DNA from 4 places in the Phytopseudomonas argentinensis genome. Region 1 is predicted to be linked to each of the others. Evidence: riboswitches for the same ligand, from Rfam matches in the RefSeq annotation. Region 1 holds a riboswitch; each other region holds the start of a gene.

Region 1 (4,205 bases):
TGGCGTAGCGGGTGAGGATCACCGTCTGTGACACCCCGGGCAGCGTCAGTTCGCTTTCCAGCAGCGCAGCGCAGGCGGCCGTGGCCGTCACGCCGGGAATGATCTCGAAGGGTATGCCCAGCGCGCGCAGGTGACGAATCTGCTCGCCGATGGCGCCATACAGCGACGGGTCGCCGGAATGCACCCGCGCCACGTCCTCGCCACGGGCGTGGGCGGCGCGCAGCAGGGCGATGATTTCATCCAGGTGCAGCTCGGCGGTATTGACCACCTGATGGGCCTGATGGCCGTCGAGCACCGCGTCGGGCACCAGCGAGCCGGCGTAGAGGATCACCGGGCAGCTGCGGATCAGGCGCTGACCCTTGACGGTGATCAGCTCGGGGTCGCCGGGGCCGGCGCCAATGAAGTAGACGGTCATGCGGTTCCTGAATATGGGGTGGCGGTGTCTTGTATCGACCGATGAAAATCCCGGCAGATCGATAGGGCTTGATCCCTACCCATCGACTCGGGCTACGGCCAGGGTGGCGGCGGCGCTCTTGCGCTTGGTTATCCACAGGCGAGCGGGTCGGCCGCTCAGCTGTTCGGCCAGGGCCAGGGCGCTGGCTTCGGCGATGCCTGGCATGCCGGTCACCCGCAACGCCTTGGCCGAGGTCTCGGTCAGGCGCCCATGGTAACCCGCCAGCACCTCGGCGGGCAGGAAGTGGATCGGCAGGTTCAGGTGCGCGGCCAACAGCTGGAGGCCAGGTTCAGCCGCCTTGTGGGCGCTGCTGGCCAGGGCCGTCAGCTCAGCCGTGCTCGAGCCCTGCTCGGCCAGGGTGCTGTCGAGCAAGGCCAGCAGCTCATCGCGCGAGCACTCGCGCCGGCAACCCAGGCCGGCGACGAGGATGGGCCGCTCATTCACTGCGGCTGGCGCCCACGGCCATGGAACCAGGCGGCAGTCAGGCCCAGGGCGGCCCAGAAAACCGCGTTGGTCAGCAGCGAGGCGAGGATGAACTGATGCTCCAGCGCTTCGGGCGCCAGGCTTTCATGTGCTTCGGGCTGCGGCGCGCCAATCAGGTGGGGCAGGGCGAGAATCATCACGCCCGGAATGCGCAGCAGCCAGTTGCTGCCGAATGCCAGCAACGCCAGGCCGGCGGCGGTCGAGGCCGCGGTGCCGATCCACCAGTACTGGCGCAGCAGCAGGTCCGCCGCGGCAGTGCCTGGCAGTTCCGGCGGCAGGCCGCTGGAGGGTGCCAGTACGAAGGTGGCGAAACCCGCCAGGCCCCAGAGCAGGCCCTGCCAGGTTTTCTCGGGGGCACGCAGGGTGAACAGACCGGCGAGCATCAGCGCAAAGCCGACAGCCACCACCAGGTTGCTCAGGCCTGTGGATAACAGGCGCTGCCAGCCGTCCTCAGGGGCCCAGGCTTCACCGTCATGGCCGTGGCCATCGGCGCCGTCATGGTCGTGAGCGACGGTGCCAGTGTCATGGCCATGTTCCCTTGTGGCTGCAGGCTCCGCGACTTCGAAGGTCTCCGCGTGCTGAATCAACGGGGTTACCCACAGGCTCTGCAGCAGGGTCAGCACGATGGCGGCGAGCAGGCCGGCGAACCCGGCGGTCCGGGCGATACGCTTGATCATTCTGGTGCCCTCAGTGGCAGGGGAACGCGGCGCTATGCCGGGTATCGTGGGCGGCGTTGTGCAGGGCTTCGACCTGGGAGAAGCCGGCGAAGAAGATCAGCACGGCGCCCAGCACGCAGCTGCCAACGGCGAGCAGGATACGTTGCGACAGGGGGAGCGCAGAGGCGCTGGAATCGGAAAGGACACTGCTGGACATGATCGTAGACCTCAGGGGTAAACGGCACAGCAGGACACGGCGAGACAGCCCGCACGAGCAGGCAGCGATCGGCGCGTGCCCGCCCACCGCGGGTTGCCAAACAGAGGATTCAGGCCGGTCTCCGGGCTCACGACGATCACCTTGCGGCGATAGGGATCGGCCTTCCCATGCGCGTGCACAGTGGCCAAAACGATCCTGGCATTCGCTTACCGTTGCGGGGGCAGCGCCGGACTCTAACCGGCTTCCCGTTTCACCTCACGCGCGGCGGCGTGAGACACCTGAAACAACCGGGCAAGAACACCACGAAGCGGCCAGAGCGTCAATATGCTGCAGGTCGCGCCGCGATTGACCGTTACCCAGGCTCTGCGTAGCCTTGCGGTCTTCGAGGTTCTCCATGGGTCGCCATGGAGAGGAAACCTGTTCAGAAGGCTTCTAACAGGTTCAAGAGGGAACACGGATCGCCGTGGCTGCCCCCGCAACTGTAAGCAGCGAGTGCGTCGCCAATCGCCACTGGGAGACCGGGAAGGCCGGCCGCGTGCCATGACCTGCCAGCCAGGAGACCTGCCTCGATAACGCTTTCGACAACCGGGCGGGGTGATCCGGTGATGCCTTGGCGCGAGCCCTGCTCGTGCCTGCCATCCTATTGCCCGCTCGCCGTTTCTGTAGACGCCAGGGGCCACCATGAAAACGCTCGCCAAACTTCCCGTCACCATCGTCACCGGCTTTCTCGGTGCCGGTAAGACCACCCTGCTGCGGCACATGCTGGAAAACGCCGAAGGCCGGCGCATCGCGGTGATCGTCAACGAATTCGGCGAGCTGGGCATCGACGGTGAGATTCTCAAGCAGTGCTCCATCGGCTGCAGCGAGGAAGAAGCCAATGGCCGGGTGTTCGAACTGGCCAACGGCTGCCTGTGCTGCACTGTGCAGGAAGAGTTCTTCCCGGTGATGCGCGAGCTGGTGGAGCGCCGCGGCGATCTCGACCATATCCTTATCGAAACCAGCGGCCTGGCCCTGCCCAAGCCCCTGGTGCAGGCCTTCAACTGGCCGGAAATCCGTAACGCCTGCACCGTCGATGCGGTGATCACCGTGGTCGATAGCCCGGCCGTGGCGGCCGGCACCTTTGCCGCCTTCCCCGATCAGGTCGATGCCCAGCGCAAGCTCGACCCCAACCTCGATCACGAATCGCCGCTGCACGAGCTGTTCGCCGACCAGCTGGCCAGCGCCGACCTGGTGATCCTCAACAAGGCCGACCTGCTCGATGCCGAGGCGCTGGCCGCGGTGCGCGCCGAAGTGGCCGAGGAGCTGCCGTCGGCGGTCAAGGTGGTCGAGGCCCATGGCGGCTCGCTGCCGCTGGAGGTGCTGCTGGGCCTGGACAGCGAGACCGAGCTGCATATCGAAGGCCGCCGTACCCACCATGACGATGAAGACGACGATCACGATCACGACGAATTCGACTCGTTCCACGTGGAACTACCCGAAGCGGACGAGGCGCGCCTGCTCGCTGCCCTGAGGGACGTGGTCGGCAAACACGGCATTCTGCGCGTGAAAGGTTTCGTCGCCGTGCCGAACAAGCCCATGCGTTTGTTGCTGCAGGGCGTCGGTCAGCGCTTCGACAAGCACTTCGACCGCGCCTGGAAGCCCGACGAAGCCCGGGTGACGCGCCTGATCGTGATCGGCCAGGAGCTCGACCACGCCGGCATCGCCACCGAACTCAAGATGGCGTTGGCCTGATGCGAAGCGCGCTCGCGCGTAGGGCGTGCTCGGCTTTGGCTTCCTGCGTCGCTCGACCTCCTGCATCCATGCAGTCGTCGCGAAGCAGTACGCCGCCGATCTTTCGATGGGGCGGCCTTGTGCAGAACTCCGCATGGCCTGGCGGACTGTTTGCTGCGCTCCTGAGTCCGCCCTACGGCGGCTTCGAGTTTGCAGCGAGTAGGGCGTACTCGGCTTTGGCTTCCTGCGTCGCTCGACCTCCTGCATCCGTGCAGTCGTCGCGAAGCCGCATGCCGTCGATCTTTCGATGGGGCGTCGTGGTGAAGAACGCTGCAGGGCTTGGCGGACTGTTCGCTGCGCTCCTGAGTCCCCCCTACAGCAGCTTGCAGCCTGCGGCTTGCAGCTTGCGGCTCGCCTAAATGCACCTGCTACGGACCCAGCCCGGCCAGGCGCTGCCGGCCGACAGCATCGCCGACCTCGGCCAGACCCCCGCCGAGCTGGTGGTGCTGTGCACCGGTGATTCGCACCTGTCGCTGCTGACCGAAGTCGCCCGCCATCTACCCGAGGATTACCCCAGCCTGCGCCTGGCCAGCCCGGCGCAGCTGGGCAACAACGCCTCGGTGGACTTCTACGTCGAGCAGGTGCTCCGGCACGCCAAGGTCATCATGATTTCCGTGCATGGCGG
Region 2 (4,205 bases), 720 kb from region 1:
CTGCTGACCCGCGTGCAGCGTTTCGTCGAGGCGTTTCGCAATATCGTCTTCGCGCAGATCAAGATTTCCCTGCTCAACACCACCTTCACCGGCATCTTCCTGATGGGCGTACTGCCGCTGTTCGACGTGCACCTGCCGCTGACCAAGACGCTGATCGTGATCACCTTCGTGGCCGGCCTGCTGCCGGTGGTCGGCAACCTGATCTCCAACACCGCGATCTTCGTGGTCGGCCTGTCGCTGTCGATCTGGGTGGCGCTGGGCGCACTGGCCTACCTGATCGTTATCCACAAGGTCGAATACTTCCTCAACGCGCGCATCGTCGGCGGGCAGATCAAGGCGCGGGCCTGGGAGCTGCTCTTGGTGATGCTGGTGTTCGAGGCCGCCTTCGGCATCGCCGGGCTGGTGGCGGCGCCGGTCTACTACGCCTATGTGAAGAGCGAACTCAAGGCCCAGGGCTGGGTGTGATCATGTCGGCTGGATCGCCCCCGCAGCGTTTAAACGGATCGGGGAGATCCATCGACCGGGTAGGTGCCGCTTGCGGGCCATTTCCTGACTCAGGCCTCTTCATGCTCTCTCGACGAGGCGCCACGAGCAGTGATGACAGAAAGGCAGAAGCGAATATTGAGCTTCAAGCCGCAAGCCTCAAGCGGCAAGAAGAAGCTAGAGCACTGCGGGCTGCTTTGAACTTGTAGCTTGCAGCTTGCAGCTGCTTCCGCCACTTCGCCGCCAATCCACAGGAATACGGATTCGGGGTTTCCGAATGAACAAGGTCGTGACCGGGCTCTCAGAACGCCGGGGTCCAGGTCAGTGACAGCAGGGCAGTACGGCCTTCTTCCCGGTATTCCCGGTAATTCGTCACGGGCCAGCTTCCATCGCCGTACTGGGCGCGGCTGTAACCCTTGTCCAGCACGTTATCCACTTTCAGCCCCAGCGCCAGCTCCGCTGTCGCCTGCCAGTTGCCGCGCAGGCCAAGCAGCCCGTGGCCGGCGATCTCGCGCTGATTGTCGACGTCGTCGTAGGTACGGCTGACCGCCTGCCAGGTGGCGCCGAATGACCAGTCGCCGAACTGGCGATCCACATCCAGGCTCAGGGTGCGCTTGGCGCGGCGATTCAATTGCCTGCCGGTGCTGCGGTCGCGCGGATCGATCAGGCTCAGGCCAAGGGCGGCCTGCCAGCCCAGCAGTTCCTGCTGCAGGCTGCCTTCGAAGCCGTTGATACGCGCCTTGTCGAGGTTCTCGGCGGGCCAGCCGTTGATCGCATCACGCAGGTCGGTGCGGTACACCGAGGCCTGCAGCGCCGTGCGCTCGGCCACTTGGCTGCGCCACTGCAACTCGTAGGATTTCGAGGTCTCCGGCTGCAGGTCCGGGTTGCCGCCGCCTGGCCAGTAGAGGTCGTTGAAGGTCGGCGCGCGGAAGCCCTCGGCGTAGGAGAAGATCAGCTCGTTGCGCGCATCGAGCTGGTAACCCAGGGCCGCGCTGAACGTGTTGGCGCTGCCGAACTGCTGGTTCTTCTCGTGGCGCAGGCCCAGCTCGGTACTGAAGCGCTCGCCGCGGTAACGGTGCTGCGTCAGCAGGGCGTGGTTCCAGCGGCTGTCCTCGGCGTAGGCGGTATCGCTGTTGAGCTGTTCCTGGTAGCCATCGGCGCCGAGCAGCAGGCTGTGGCCGTCGCCCAGGTCGAGGGTGTTGAGCCAGGCCAGGCTGTTGCGGTAGGTGTTGAAGGGGCTGCTGGCGGGCACGTCATCGAAGCGCTCGACGGAGCGGTTCTCGCTGTGGCCGACTTCCAGGCGGCTTTTCCAGTCAGGCAGCAGCTGGGCGTCGAGGAACCCGGAGTAACTGGTCAGTTGATAGTCGGCGTACGGGTAGGCACCTTCCCAGCCACCGTCGTATTCGCTCTCGCCGCGCTGGTCGAGCACGCTGAAGCCGGCTGCCAGCGCTTCGCTGAAACGGTGACTGAGGGTGGCGCTGAAGGCGTTGATGCGGTAGGCGTCGCGATCGCTGTCCGGCGCCACGCGGGCATGGGTGCGATTGATGCCGCGGGTGTCGTCGGCGCTCAGGCCGAGGTTGAAACGAGTGTCGGCATCGCCACCGGACAGGCCCAGGCTGCGTTCCCAGCTGTGGTTCGACCCATAGCCGACGCGCAGGCGCGGGTTGAGCCCTTCGCCCGTAGCCCGACGGGTGAAAATCTGCACCACGCCGCCAATCGCATCGGCACCATGGATGGCCGAGCGTGAGCCGCGCAGCACTTCGACACGTTCGATCTGCTCGACATTCAGGTATTCCAGCGGCGCGCCACCAGCAGATGCCGAGCCGATGCGCTGACCGTCGACCAGCACCAGGCTCTGTGCGGTCTTGGTGCCGCGAATGTACAGGCCGCTGGTGCTGCCGCGGCCACCGGCGCGGGTGACCTGCACCCCTGGCACCCGGCTCAGCAGGTCGAGCACGCTGCCGGGCTGCAGGCGCTCGATGTCGGCGCGGGTGAATACCGTGGTGGGGGTGCTGCTCCGTTCGCGCGGCTGCACGTCACGGTTGCCCGTCACCACGGTCTCCGAGAGCTTCAGTGCATCCTCGTAGTTCGTCGGGGAGGCTAGTGCCAGGCCGGGGGCCAGCGACGTCGCCAGAAGCAGGCGGGATAATTTCATTCTGTGAATTCCTCAAAGGTCGGCAGACGTTCGAGGAGGGCAGGAGCAAGCCCAGCCGGGGCAATGAGCCCATGCAGCGCTTGACGGTGGTGCCCTCCGCAACACACGTCTCGTCCTGCAAGGGCGGTATCCGGGCTTTCGACCTGCAACCGCTGGCCTTCCCGGTAGACCCAGTGGCGGTTGAGCGGTTGTGCAATCGGCTGATTGCGGTCGATTACCGTTGCGGGGGCAGCGTCGGCTTGGCGCGCGGAGCGAGCGCACCGACTTCCCGTTTAACGCGCGGCGTGGCAGCGCCGCGCGCACCTGGCAGGAGGTGAACGAGGCGTACCTTAGAAGGTGACTGCATGAAACACAAGCAAGTCGGTCAGGCTTTGCTTGAGCCTTTTTCAAGACGCTGACGCACGGCCGCTTCGATGCCCGCTTCGTCCAGGCCACATTCGGCGAGCATCTGGTCGGGGCGGGCGTGCTCCACATAGCTGTCGGGCAGGCCCAGGTGCAGCATTGGCTTGAGGGTGCCCTGGGCGGCAAGGAATTCGCTGACCGCGCTGCCGGCCCCGCCCATCACGCTGTTTTCCTCGATGGTCACCAGCAGCTCGTGGCCTGCAGCCAGTTCGCTGACCAGCGCTTCGTCGAGGGGTTTGACGAAGCGCATGTCGACCACCGTGGCGTCCAGGGTTTCGCCGACGCGCAGGGCCTCATTCAGCTGCACGCCGAACACCAGCAGGGCGACACCCTTGCCCTGGCGGCGCACCACGCCCTTGCCGATCGGCAGTGGCGTCAGCTCACGGTCGATGGTTGCGTTCGGGCCGCTGCCGCGCGGGTAGCGCACTGCCGCCGGGCCAGTGAACTGGTAGCCGGTGGTGAGCATGTGGTGCAGCTCGTTTTCATCGCTCGGCGTCATGATCAGCATGCCGGGGATGCAGCGCAGGTAGGAGAGGTCGAAGCTGCCCGCGTGGGTCGGGCCGTCTTCGCCGACCAGGCCGGCGCGGTCGATGGCGAACAGCACGTCGAGGTTCTGCACAGCGACGTCGTGGATCAGCTGATCGTAGGCGCGCTGCAGGAAGGTCGAGTAGATCGCCACCACCGGCTTGGCGCCTTCGCAGGCCATGCCGGCGGCCAGCGTCACCGCATGCTGCTCGGCGATGGCCACGTCGAAGTAGCGATCCGGGTGACGCTCGCTGAACGCCACCAGGTCGGAGCCTTCCTTCATGGCCGGGGTGACCGCCATCAGGCGTTCGTCATGGGCGGCCATCTCGCACAGCCATTGGCCGAACACGCTGGAGTATTTCGGGCCGGACGGCTTCTTCACCTCGGCCGGCGCGTTGATCGGCTCCAGCTTGGTGATGGCGTGGTAGACGATCGGATCGACCTCGGCCGGCGCGAAGCCCTTGCCCTTCTTGGTGACCACATGGAGGAACTGCAGGCCCTCCAGGTCGCGCATGTTGCGCAGGGTGGCCAGCAGGGTCGGCAAGTCGTGGCCGTCGATGGGGCCGATGTAGTTCCAGCCCAGCTCTTCGAACAGGGTGCCGGAGACCAGCATGCCCTTGGCGTGCTCTTCGGTCTTGCG
Region 3 (4,205 bases), 2.3 Mb from region 1:
GGCACGCTGCCTGCGCAGCCAGTGGCCGGGTAGCGAACCTTCCTGTCGAAACGACTGATTTCCCGGTAGAAAAAATGGTTTTTTCGCGCTGCGCTTTTGAGTAAAGTGCGGGCCTCTTTGGGGAGTAGCCTGCTTCCGGGTTCGCTCGGCAGCGTTCGTATCAACATTCTCGGCAGCAGCCGTGGTACGAACACCTTTCGGTTGGTGAGACCAATGACTGATACGTGCCTGAGGTCGGGCGCGTGTATCGGTCATTGACTCGTAGCCCGACCGAGACGTAACCGTGAGTTTCCTTTCTCTTGTCTTCCTGGCCTTCGCCATGTCCACCGATGCCTTCGCCGCGGCTGTCGGCAAGGGCGCCTCGCTGCACAACCCCCGATTTCTCGATGCCCTGCGCACCGGTCTGATCTTCGGCGTGATCGAAGCCATCACGCCGGCGGTCGGCTGGTTCATCGGCCAGGCCGCGGCTGGCTATGTGGAACAGTGGGATCACTGGATCGCCTTCACGCTGCTGCTGTTACTCGGCGGCCACATGATCCACGCGGGCTTGCAGCCCGAGGCCGACGAGGCAGGAGAGAAACCCACGGCGCATTCCTTCTGGCTGCTGGCCGCCACGGCATTCGCCACCAGCATCGACGCGCTGGCCGTGGGTGTCGGCCTGGCTTTCGTCGATGTGAACATCTGGCCCGCGGCGCTGGCCATCGGCCTGGCGACCATGACCATGGTCACCATAGGCGTGATGCTCGGGCGCCTGATCGGCACCGCGATCGGCCGCAAGGCGGAAATCCTCGGCGGCCTGGTGCTGATCGGCGTGGGCGCGGCGATTCTCTATGACCACACCTTGTAAGCCGCCAGACCGCCGGCAGCCAAGGTCGAATGGGCTCAGGTGCTCTGGACTTTTCGGGCGCTGTCCCGCTGCATGACCAGGACGTAAAGGTACGGTAGCAGGTGCTGGCTGCATTCCACGGCTTGGCACCCCTGGCAACAGGCCAGCCGATAAGGGAGGGATATGGTTATTGTCGGGAGTCCGGCGCGGCCCTGGCGATTCGCTTCGCCATGCTGCGCGTAGAGTTGTCAGTGCCGCTGCCGAGGGCGGCGAGCTCGTCCGCGGCGATAGCTTCCAATCGCAATGCCCCGTCGACGCCGTGATCCCTCGCTGAGGGTGCGCGGCGCCTCGAGGCGGTGATACAGGCGCTCAGCCCTTGTTCTTGCGCTGGGGTTTGGGGCGGCCCTGTACGCATTTGAAGCGCGGCTCGGTCTTGCAGATCACGTAAATGCGTCCGCGACGTTTGACGATCTGGCAGTCGCGATGGCGCAGCTTGGCCTGTTTCAGCGAGGCGACGACCTTCATGACTTGGCGCCTGCGAAGCCGGCGAAGCGCTTGTTGAAGCCGGCCACGCGACCTTCGCTGGTGACCTGGCGTTGCTGGCCGGTGTAGATCGGGTGCGATGCACTGGATACGTCCAGGGTGACATAGGGATAGGTGTTGCCGTCACTGTGCTGGCGCGTCTTGTCGGTCTCGACCGTGGAGCCGATCAGCCAGTAGGCGTCAGCGGCAACGTCGTGAAACAGGACAGGGCGATAGGTGGGGTGGATATCGGGTTTCATGGGGGCTCCATTGGCTACGTTATAAAGTAACGCATTCAGTCTTGATGATTTTAATTCTCATTACAAGCCTTGCTCGTCGATTCGGGGGCACCGCGAAAACCTCGCCTAAATGCGCTTGCCAAAATGTTATGTTGTAACAATAATGGCGGCGCTTTTCGTAGGGCGTTGCGTGGCTCTGGCTGAAGAGGCCTGGTGTTGTGAACGGTAAAACGGCGGCAAAGCGCTGCAGGCGGATCACTTAATCGTTTAAGATGCCGGCGCCGGTTTCCGTGAGGAATTAATAGGGAATCCGTCGCCACCTCGGGTGGCCAAACGGAACTGCCCCCGCAACTGTAGGTATCGAGCAGCGCTGCATTCGTGTCACTGGGAATCGCTTCCGGGAAGGCCGCCGCGTTGCGCAGACGTACCAGTCAGGAGACCTGCCGGCATGGGTCTGCTTCCGCTTCTGGTGGGCAGGCGCCAGTAATCGAACCGCCGGCGGGGTGTCCGGGAGGGGGCATCCGTGATCACTTCCCGCAAGGGACAGGCGTGGCCGTGGCCGCGCGGCGTGATGTGTTCTCCAGCCTACGCACTGCCTTTATGCGTATTTGTTGATTAGGAGATCACCCGGATGTTCGTGTCACGCCTTGCCCTCATCGGTGCCGCCCTGAGTCTGTCTTCTCTGACCTGTGCCGCCGGCCCGACCCAGTATCCGCTCAGCCTGGAAAACTGCGGGCAGTCGCTGACCTTTGCGAAAAGCCCCGGCACTGCCGTGACCATCGGCCAGGCGGGCACCGAAATCCTCTATTCCATGGGCCTGGGCGAGCGCCTGGCCGGTACTTCGCTGTGGTTCAGCCACGTGCTGCCCGAATTCGAGGCGCAGAATGCCAAGGTGCCGCGCCTGGCCGACAACGACCCGAGCTTCGAGTCGGTGATCGGCAAGCGCCCGGGCCTGGTGGCGGTGCAGTTCGAGTGGATGGTGGGCGAGCAGGGTGTGGTGGGTACGCGTAAGCAGTTTCACGACCTGAACATCCCCACCTACATCATGCCCACCGACTGCGAAGGCAAGGACAACCTGGTCGGCGCCGACGGCACCCGCCTGCAGCCGTTCCAGATCGACAGCCTGTACAAGAGCATCGACCAGCTGGCGCAGATCTTCGACGTGCAGGACAAGGGCGACGCCCTGGTCGCCGATCTGCAGAAGCGCCTGGCCGCGGCGGTGGCCGGTGCCGAGCAGCGTCAGGCCAGGGATATTTCCGCGCTGTTCTGGTTCTCCAGCCCGGACATGGATCTGGACCCCTACGTGGCGGGCCAGAAGGGCGTGGCCGACTACATGATGAAATCCCTGGGGCTACGCAACGTGGTCGAGTCCAACGAGGAATGGCCGAGCGTCGGCTGGGAGACCCTGGCCAAGGCCAACCCCACGGTGCTGGTGCTGGCGCGCATGGACCGCCGTCGCTTTCCCGCCGACGATGTGCAGAAGAAGCTCGAATTCCTGCGCAACGACCCGGTCGCCAAGCACATGGATGCCGTCAAGCATGGGCGCATCGTGATCATCGATGCCGATGGCATGCAGGCCTCGCTGCGCATGATCAGCGGCATCGAAACCCTTGCCAAGGCCGTTGACGACTTCCAATGATCGCACGCAGTTCGCGCCTGTTCCTGCTGACCCTGTTCTGCCTGCTATTGCTCGGCGTGGCGGTGATCGCCGGGATCGCCCTGGGTGAAACCCACATTGCGCCCTCGGTGGTGTTCCAGGTGTTGGCCAACAAGCTGTTCGGGGCAGGCTTCGTGCTCGACCCGATCGACGAGGGCATCGTCTGGAATTACCGCCTGACCCGCGCCCTGGTCGCCGCCAGCTGCGGGGCCGGGCTGGCGGTGTCCGGAGTGGTGCTGCAGGCATTGCTGCGCAACCCCCTGGCCGACCCCTACCTGCTGGGTATTTCTGCCGGCGCCTCGACCGGCGCGGTTTCCGTCGCATTGCTCGGGGTCGGGGCCGGCATGTTGTCGCTGTCCATGGGCGCCTTTCTCGGCGCGGTCGCCGCATTCGGCCTGGTCGCGCTGCTGGCCCGGGCGGCGGGCGGTGGCGCCATCAGCGGCAGTGCGCAGATCATTCTTGCCGGCATCGCCGGCTCCCAACTGTTCAATGCGCTGACCTCCTTTCTGATCACCAAGTCGGCCAGCGCCGAGCAGGCCCGCGGCATCATGTTCTGGCTGCTCGGCAACCTCAGCGGGGTCAACTGGCAGGACGTACTGCTGGCCGTGCCGATGGCGCTGGCCGGGGTCTTGCTGGTTGCCTGGCATACCCGGGCGCTGGATGCCTTCACCTTTGGCGCCGAGTCGGCGGCCTCCCTGGGCGTACCGGTGCGCCGCGTACAGGCCACCTTGATCGCCTGTACCGCCCTGGTCACGGCGGTGATGGTGTCGATCGTCGGCTCCATCGGTTTCGTCGGCCTGGTGATCCCCCACGCCGCGCGGCTGCTGGTCGGTGCGCGGCACGGCCGGCTGGTGCCGGTCTCGGCACTGACTGGCGCGGTGTTCCTGATCGCCGCCGATGTGCTGTCGCGTACGGCGATCAAGGGCCAGGTGCTGCCGATCGGCGTGGTCACCGCCCTGGT
Region 4 (4,205 bases), 2.1 Mb from region 1:
CGCTTCTGCATCTGCCCGTGGCCAGGCACCAGGCCGGCCAGTTCGGCGCGCTCGCCGGCGACATCGCTCAGCGATTCGAGCAGGTACAGCATGCCGCCGCACTCGGCGAGCAGCGGCTTGCCGGCCTGCTGGTGCGCCCTGATGGCGTCGATCATCGGTCGATTGCCACTCAGTGCCTGCAGATGTAGTTCCGGGTAGCCGCCGGGCAGATAGAGGCTGTCCACCTCGGGTAGCGCTTCGTCGCCCAGCGGGCTGAAAGACACCAGGGTCGCCCCCATGCGCTCAAGCAGATCGAGATTGGCCTGGTAGATAAAGGCGAAGGACGCATCGTGCGCCACGCCGATACGCACGCCTTCCAGCAGCGGTTCCAGTGGCGCCAGCGCGGGCGCCGCGAAGGTCACGGGCGGCGGCATGGTCAGGGTGGCGGTCTGCTCGAGGGCATCGGCCGCGGCATCCAGGCGCACATCCAGGTCGGCCAGCTCGGCGGCCTGTACCAGACCAAGGTGCCGGCTTGGCAGCTCGATGGCGGCACTGCGCGGCAACGAGCCGTACCAGCGGATCGAGGCCGGCAGGCTGTCACGGATCAGGTCGTTATGGCGACCTGGATTGACCCGGTTGCCGAGCACGCCGGAGAACGGCAGGTCCGGCTGGTAGCTGGCCAGGCCAACGGCCAGGGCGCCGAAGGTCTGGGCCATGGCCGAACCGTCGATCACCCCAAGCACCGGCACGCCGAAACGACGCGCCAGGTCAGCTGCCGACGGCGAGCCGTCGAACAACCCCATCACGCCTTCGATGAGAATCAGATCGGCCTCGCCCGCCGCTTCCCAGAGCAGCCGCCGGCTCTCGGCCTCGCCGACCATCCACAGGTCGAGCTGATAGACCGGGTTGCCGCTGGCACGGGAGAGGATCATCGGGTCGAGAAAATCCGGCCCGCACTTGAATACCCGCACCCGCTTGCCCTGCCGGGTATGCAGGCGCGCCAGGGCGGCGGTGACGGTGGTCTTGCCCTGCCCCGAAGCCGGCGCGGCAATCACCAGGGTCGGGCAGCGCCGTGGCGTCCCCGGCTCGACGGACAGCGCTTGCTGCGTATTCAAAATTCCACGCCCTTCTGCGCCTTCACCCCGGCCTTGAAGGCATGCTTGACCAGGGTCATCTCGGTCACCGTGTCGGCGGCCTCGAGCAACGCCGGCGGCGCGCCGCGGCCGGTCACCACCACGTGCTGCAGTTCCGGGCGCGACTCGATATCGCGCAGCACCAGATCCAGGTCCAGATAACCGTGCTTGAGGGCGATATTCAGCTCATCGAGCACCACCAGGGCGATCCGCGGATCGCCCAGCAATTGCCTGGCGACATCCCAGGCCTGGCGGGCCTTCTCGATGTCGCGCTGGCGATCCTGGGTATCCCAGGTGTAACCCTCGCCCATCACGTGGTAGCTGACTTCATCGGGGAAACGGCGGAAAAACTGCTCCTCGCCGGTGGCCATGCCGCCCTTGATGAACTGCACCACGCCCACCTTGAGGCCATGGCCCAGCGCTCGGGCAACCATGCCGAAGGCCGAGCTGCTCTTGCCCTTGCCGTTGCCGCTGTGCACCAGCAGCAAACCGTATTCGTCCTGGGCCTGGGCGATCCTGTCGTCCATCAGCGCCTTCTTGCGCGCCATACGGGCGTTGTGGCGCGCATCGCGTTCGGCCGATTCGCGACTGGGGGGTGGGGTCGACTCGCTCATGGGATCTCCTCGGTGCCAGCACGCCTGCGCAGCTGAAACGCTCAGGCATGCATTGATGCCTGACGATAAAAACGATCACGCAGGAGCAGGCAGGGGCTGGCCCTGGGGCCGCGCACCGGCCGCGCCCACCGCGCAACCTAAGGAAAAAGCGACAGGCCGGTCTCCGGGCTTGCGAGCGCGAGTCCCCTGGGACACAGCGACCAACGCGCCTTCCCGTATCAGCGATACAGTGGCCAGAAGCGTGGTTGGACTCGTTTACCGTTGCGGGGGCAGCGTCGGCATTGCTCGCTTGGCGGCAGCGCACCGACTTCCCAGTTTCACCCCTGGCCGCGACCAGGGGCACCTGAAGCAGGTCGCAAAGGGTAAGGACTGACGGCGTAAGCGTCAATCGCAGAGTCGGTGATGTCGCACGGCCTCGCGCGACGGCATGCTCAGGGATGGCTGGCCAGTTCCACCGGAAAGACGCGCTTGGCTTCGATATAGGTGCGCTGCCAGTAGCTGTTGCCAAGGCTGTCCAGGCGCACCGTGCCACCTGAGGATGGCGCATGCACGAAGCGCCCTTCGCCGACGTAGATGCCGGCATGGCTGACCTGCCGTCCACCGTTGGTGGCGAAGAACACCAGATCGCCACTGCGCAGGGAATCCCGGCCAATGGTCGGCGCGCGCATGCTGATCAGCTCGCGCGTCGAGCGCGGCAGCCTGATGCCGGCGGCGTCACGGTACACGTAGCCGATCAGCCCACTGCAGTCGAAACCGCTGTCCGGCGTATTGCCGCCGTAACGATAGGGGGTACCCACCAGACCCAGTGCGCGGAACAGCACATCGTCCGCGCCCCCCTGATAACCACCGGGTGCAGGCATGACCACGACGGGTTGCGGGGCAGGTGCGGGCACTCGGCTGGAGCAGGCACCGAGCAGTGCGGCGAGCAGAAGGAAGGCGATACGGACGGTGGCAGTCATGGACGGACGATCCTGGAGCCTGAATGCGCCCTACTCTGCCGTGTTCACAACTGCAGTGCAAGCTTTAGCTTTACACTGCAGTCGCTTGAAAACATTCGAATTGTTACCCGAGCATGCTGACCGGGCAACTCCCCATCAGTGTTGAGAGGCCAAATGCTCGGTCGGCGCCAATGCCAGAACGCGCTTGGCTTCAATGAAGGTGCGCTTCCAATAGCCATCGTCCAGGCTGTCGATACGCACGCCGCCGCTGCGACGGCTGGAGGAATGGATGAATTGATCGTCACCCAGGTAGATGCCGGCGTGGCTGACGCGGCCGCGACCGGCCGTGCTGAAGAACACCAGATCGCCGGGTTTCAGGGCCTTGCGATCGACCAGCGGGGCATCGATGTTGATCATGTCGCGAGTCGAGCGCGGCAGTTCCATCCCCAGCTCCTCGCGGAACAGGTAGCCGATGAAGCCGCTGCAATCGAAACCGGTTTTCACCGAGGTACCACCGAAGCGGTAGCGCGTGCCGATCAGGGAAATACCCTTTTCCAGCACGCTGTCCGCCAGTTGCGGCAAGGCGTAAGGGGCATGATTGGCGAAATCGACGACAGCGTCGTTTTCGCCGGCATCCTTGAGCTCCACGACAGGCGCAGCGACCACCGGCCTGGCAGGCAATGAAGCCTGGGCCTGAGGCGTATCGATCTGGGGTTGCGAGGTGTGGTTAGCGCAGGCGGCGAGAACCAATGTGAGTGCGAGAGGCACGAGGGGTGCGAAGCGTTTGCGCATGGGCACGACCGTGGCATGAAAAATGAACAGCCGCGACTATGCCCGCGAACGGGCTCATTTGCAAATATTATGAGCAGCGATGTGACTCAGTAGTTCCGGGAAAACATCTAAGGCCCGTTCTTCCAGCCGCAAGTCAACCCGGTCACTGACCCGGGTGTGCGACAAATTGACCTCCACCGTCACGCCTCCCGACCGGCGCGCCTGCAGCAGCGGCTCGGCTATATAAGGAAAGCTGGCGCTGGTGCCGGCACTGATCACCAGGTCGAAACCCTTCGCCAACTGCCGTCGTAGACGCTCCAGGGCTACGGACGGCAACAGCTCCCCGAACAACGTCACCGGTGGGCGCAGCACGCCATCGCAAGCCGCGCACAGCGGTGGTAGCGGCCGCTGCAGATGCTCGGCCAACCGCTCGTCGGTTTGTCCGCATCGCTGGCAATAAAGCGGCGCCAATTCTCCGTGAATCTCTATCAGCCGGTCCATGGGGCTGCCGGCCAGGCGGTGGTACCCATCGATATTCTGGGTCAGCACCCAGCATTCGGGCTTGATGGCCTGCAGTTCGGCTATCGCCTGGTGGCCGGCGTTCGGCCCGGCGCCCAGGCAGGCGCTGCCAAGCTGCGCCAGGTATTTCCAGCACAGCGCCGGATCACGGCGCAGCATCTCGCCGGACATGGCCACCTCGATCGGCACGCCATCATCGGTATGGTCGTTGTACAGGCCGCCGATGCCGCGGTAGGTGGGCAAGCCGGAGT

Evidence for each region. Region 1 has a riboswitch for cobalamin ahead of cobW (cobalamin biosynthesis protein CobW). Riboswitches for the same ligand answer to the same signal wherever they lie in the genome.
Region 2: it holds a riboswitch for cobalamin, as region 1 does, so the genes downstream of both, SA190iCDA_RS05985 (TonB-dependent receptor domain-containing protein) here and cobW (cobalamin biosynthesis protein CobW) in region 1, are expected to answer to the same signal.
Region 3: it holds a riboswitch for cobalamin, as region 1 does, so the genes downstream of both, SA190iCDA_RS14905 (ABC transporter substrate-binding protein) here and cobW (cobalamin biosynthesis protein CobW) in region 1, are expected to answer to the same signal.
Region 4: it holds a riboswitch for cobalamin, as region 1 does, so the genes downstream of both, cobO (cob(I)yrinic acid a,c-diamide adenosyltransferase) here and cobW (cobalamin biosynthesis protein CobW) in region 1, are expected to answer to the same signal.

The regions. Positions count from the first base shown of each region.
Region 1 is NZ_CP056087.1:601,185-605,389, forward strand. It holds gene cobM (precorrin-4 C(11)-methyltransferase) at 1-415, opposite strand, end outside; gene SA190iCDA_RS02800 (cobalamin biosynthesis protein) at 491-898, opposite strand; gene SA190iCDA_RS02805 (CbtA family protein) at 895-1,614, opposite strand; gene SA190iCDA_RS02810 (CbtB domain-containing protein) at 1,625-1,810, opposite strand; cobalamin riboswitch at 1,905-2,107, opposite strand; cobalamin riboswitch at 2,204-2,394, shown strand; gene cobW (cobalamin biosynthesis protein CobW) at 2,492-3,541, shown strand; gene cobN (cobaltochelatase subunit CobN) at 3,940-4,205, shown strand, end outside.
Region 2 is NZ_CP056087.1:1,320,850-1,325,054, forward strand. It holds gene SA190iCDA_RS05980 (AI-2E family transporter) at 1-465, shown strand, start outside; gene SA190iCDA_RS05985 (TonB-dependent receptor domain-containing protein) at 785-2,638, opposite strand; cobalamin riboswitch at 2,742-2,960, opposite strand; gene dxs (1-deoxy-D-xylulose-5-phosphate synthase) at 3,003-4,205, opposite strand, start outside.
Region 3 is NZ_CP056087.1:3,340,431-3,344,635, reverse strand. It holds yybP-ykoY riboswitch at 113-279, shown strand; gene mntP (manganese efflux pump MntP) at 320-847, shown strand; gene ykgO (type B 50S ribosomal protein L36) at 1,196-1,351, opposite strand; gene SA190iCDA_RS14910 (type B 50S ribosomal protein L31) at 1,348-1,608, opposite strand; cobalamin riboswitch at 1,853-2,050, shown strand; gene SA190iCDA_RS14905 (ABC transporter substrate-binding protein) at 2,219-3,226, shown strand; gene SA190iCDA_RS14900 (FecCD family ABC transporter permease) at 3,223-4,205, shown strand, end outside.
Region 4 is NZ_CP056087.1:3,620,826-3,625,030, forward strand. It holds gene SA190iCDA_RS16210 (cobyrinate a,c-diamide synthase) at 1-1,076, opposite strand, end outside; gene cobO (cob(I)yrinic acid a,c-diamide adenosyltransferase) at 1,091-1,726, opposite strand; cobalamin riboswitch at 1,863-2,088, opposite strand; gene SA190iCDA_RS16220 (C40 family peptidase) at 2,158-2,685, opposite strand; gene SA190iCDA_RS16225 (C40 family peptidase) at 2,821-3,456, opposite strand; gene SA190iCDA_RS16230 (NAD-dependent deacylase) at 3,511-4,205, opposite strand, start outside.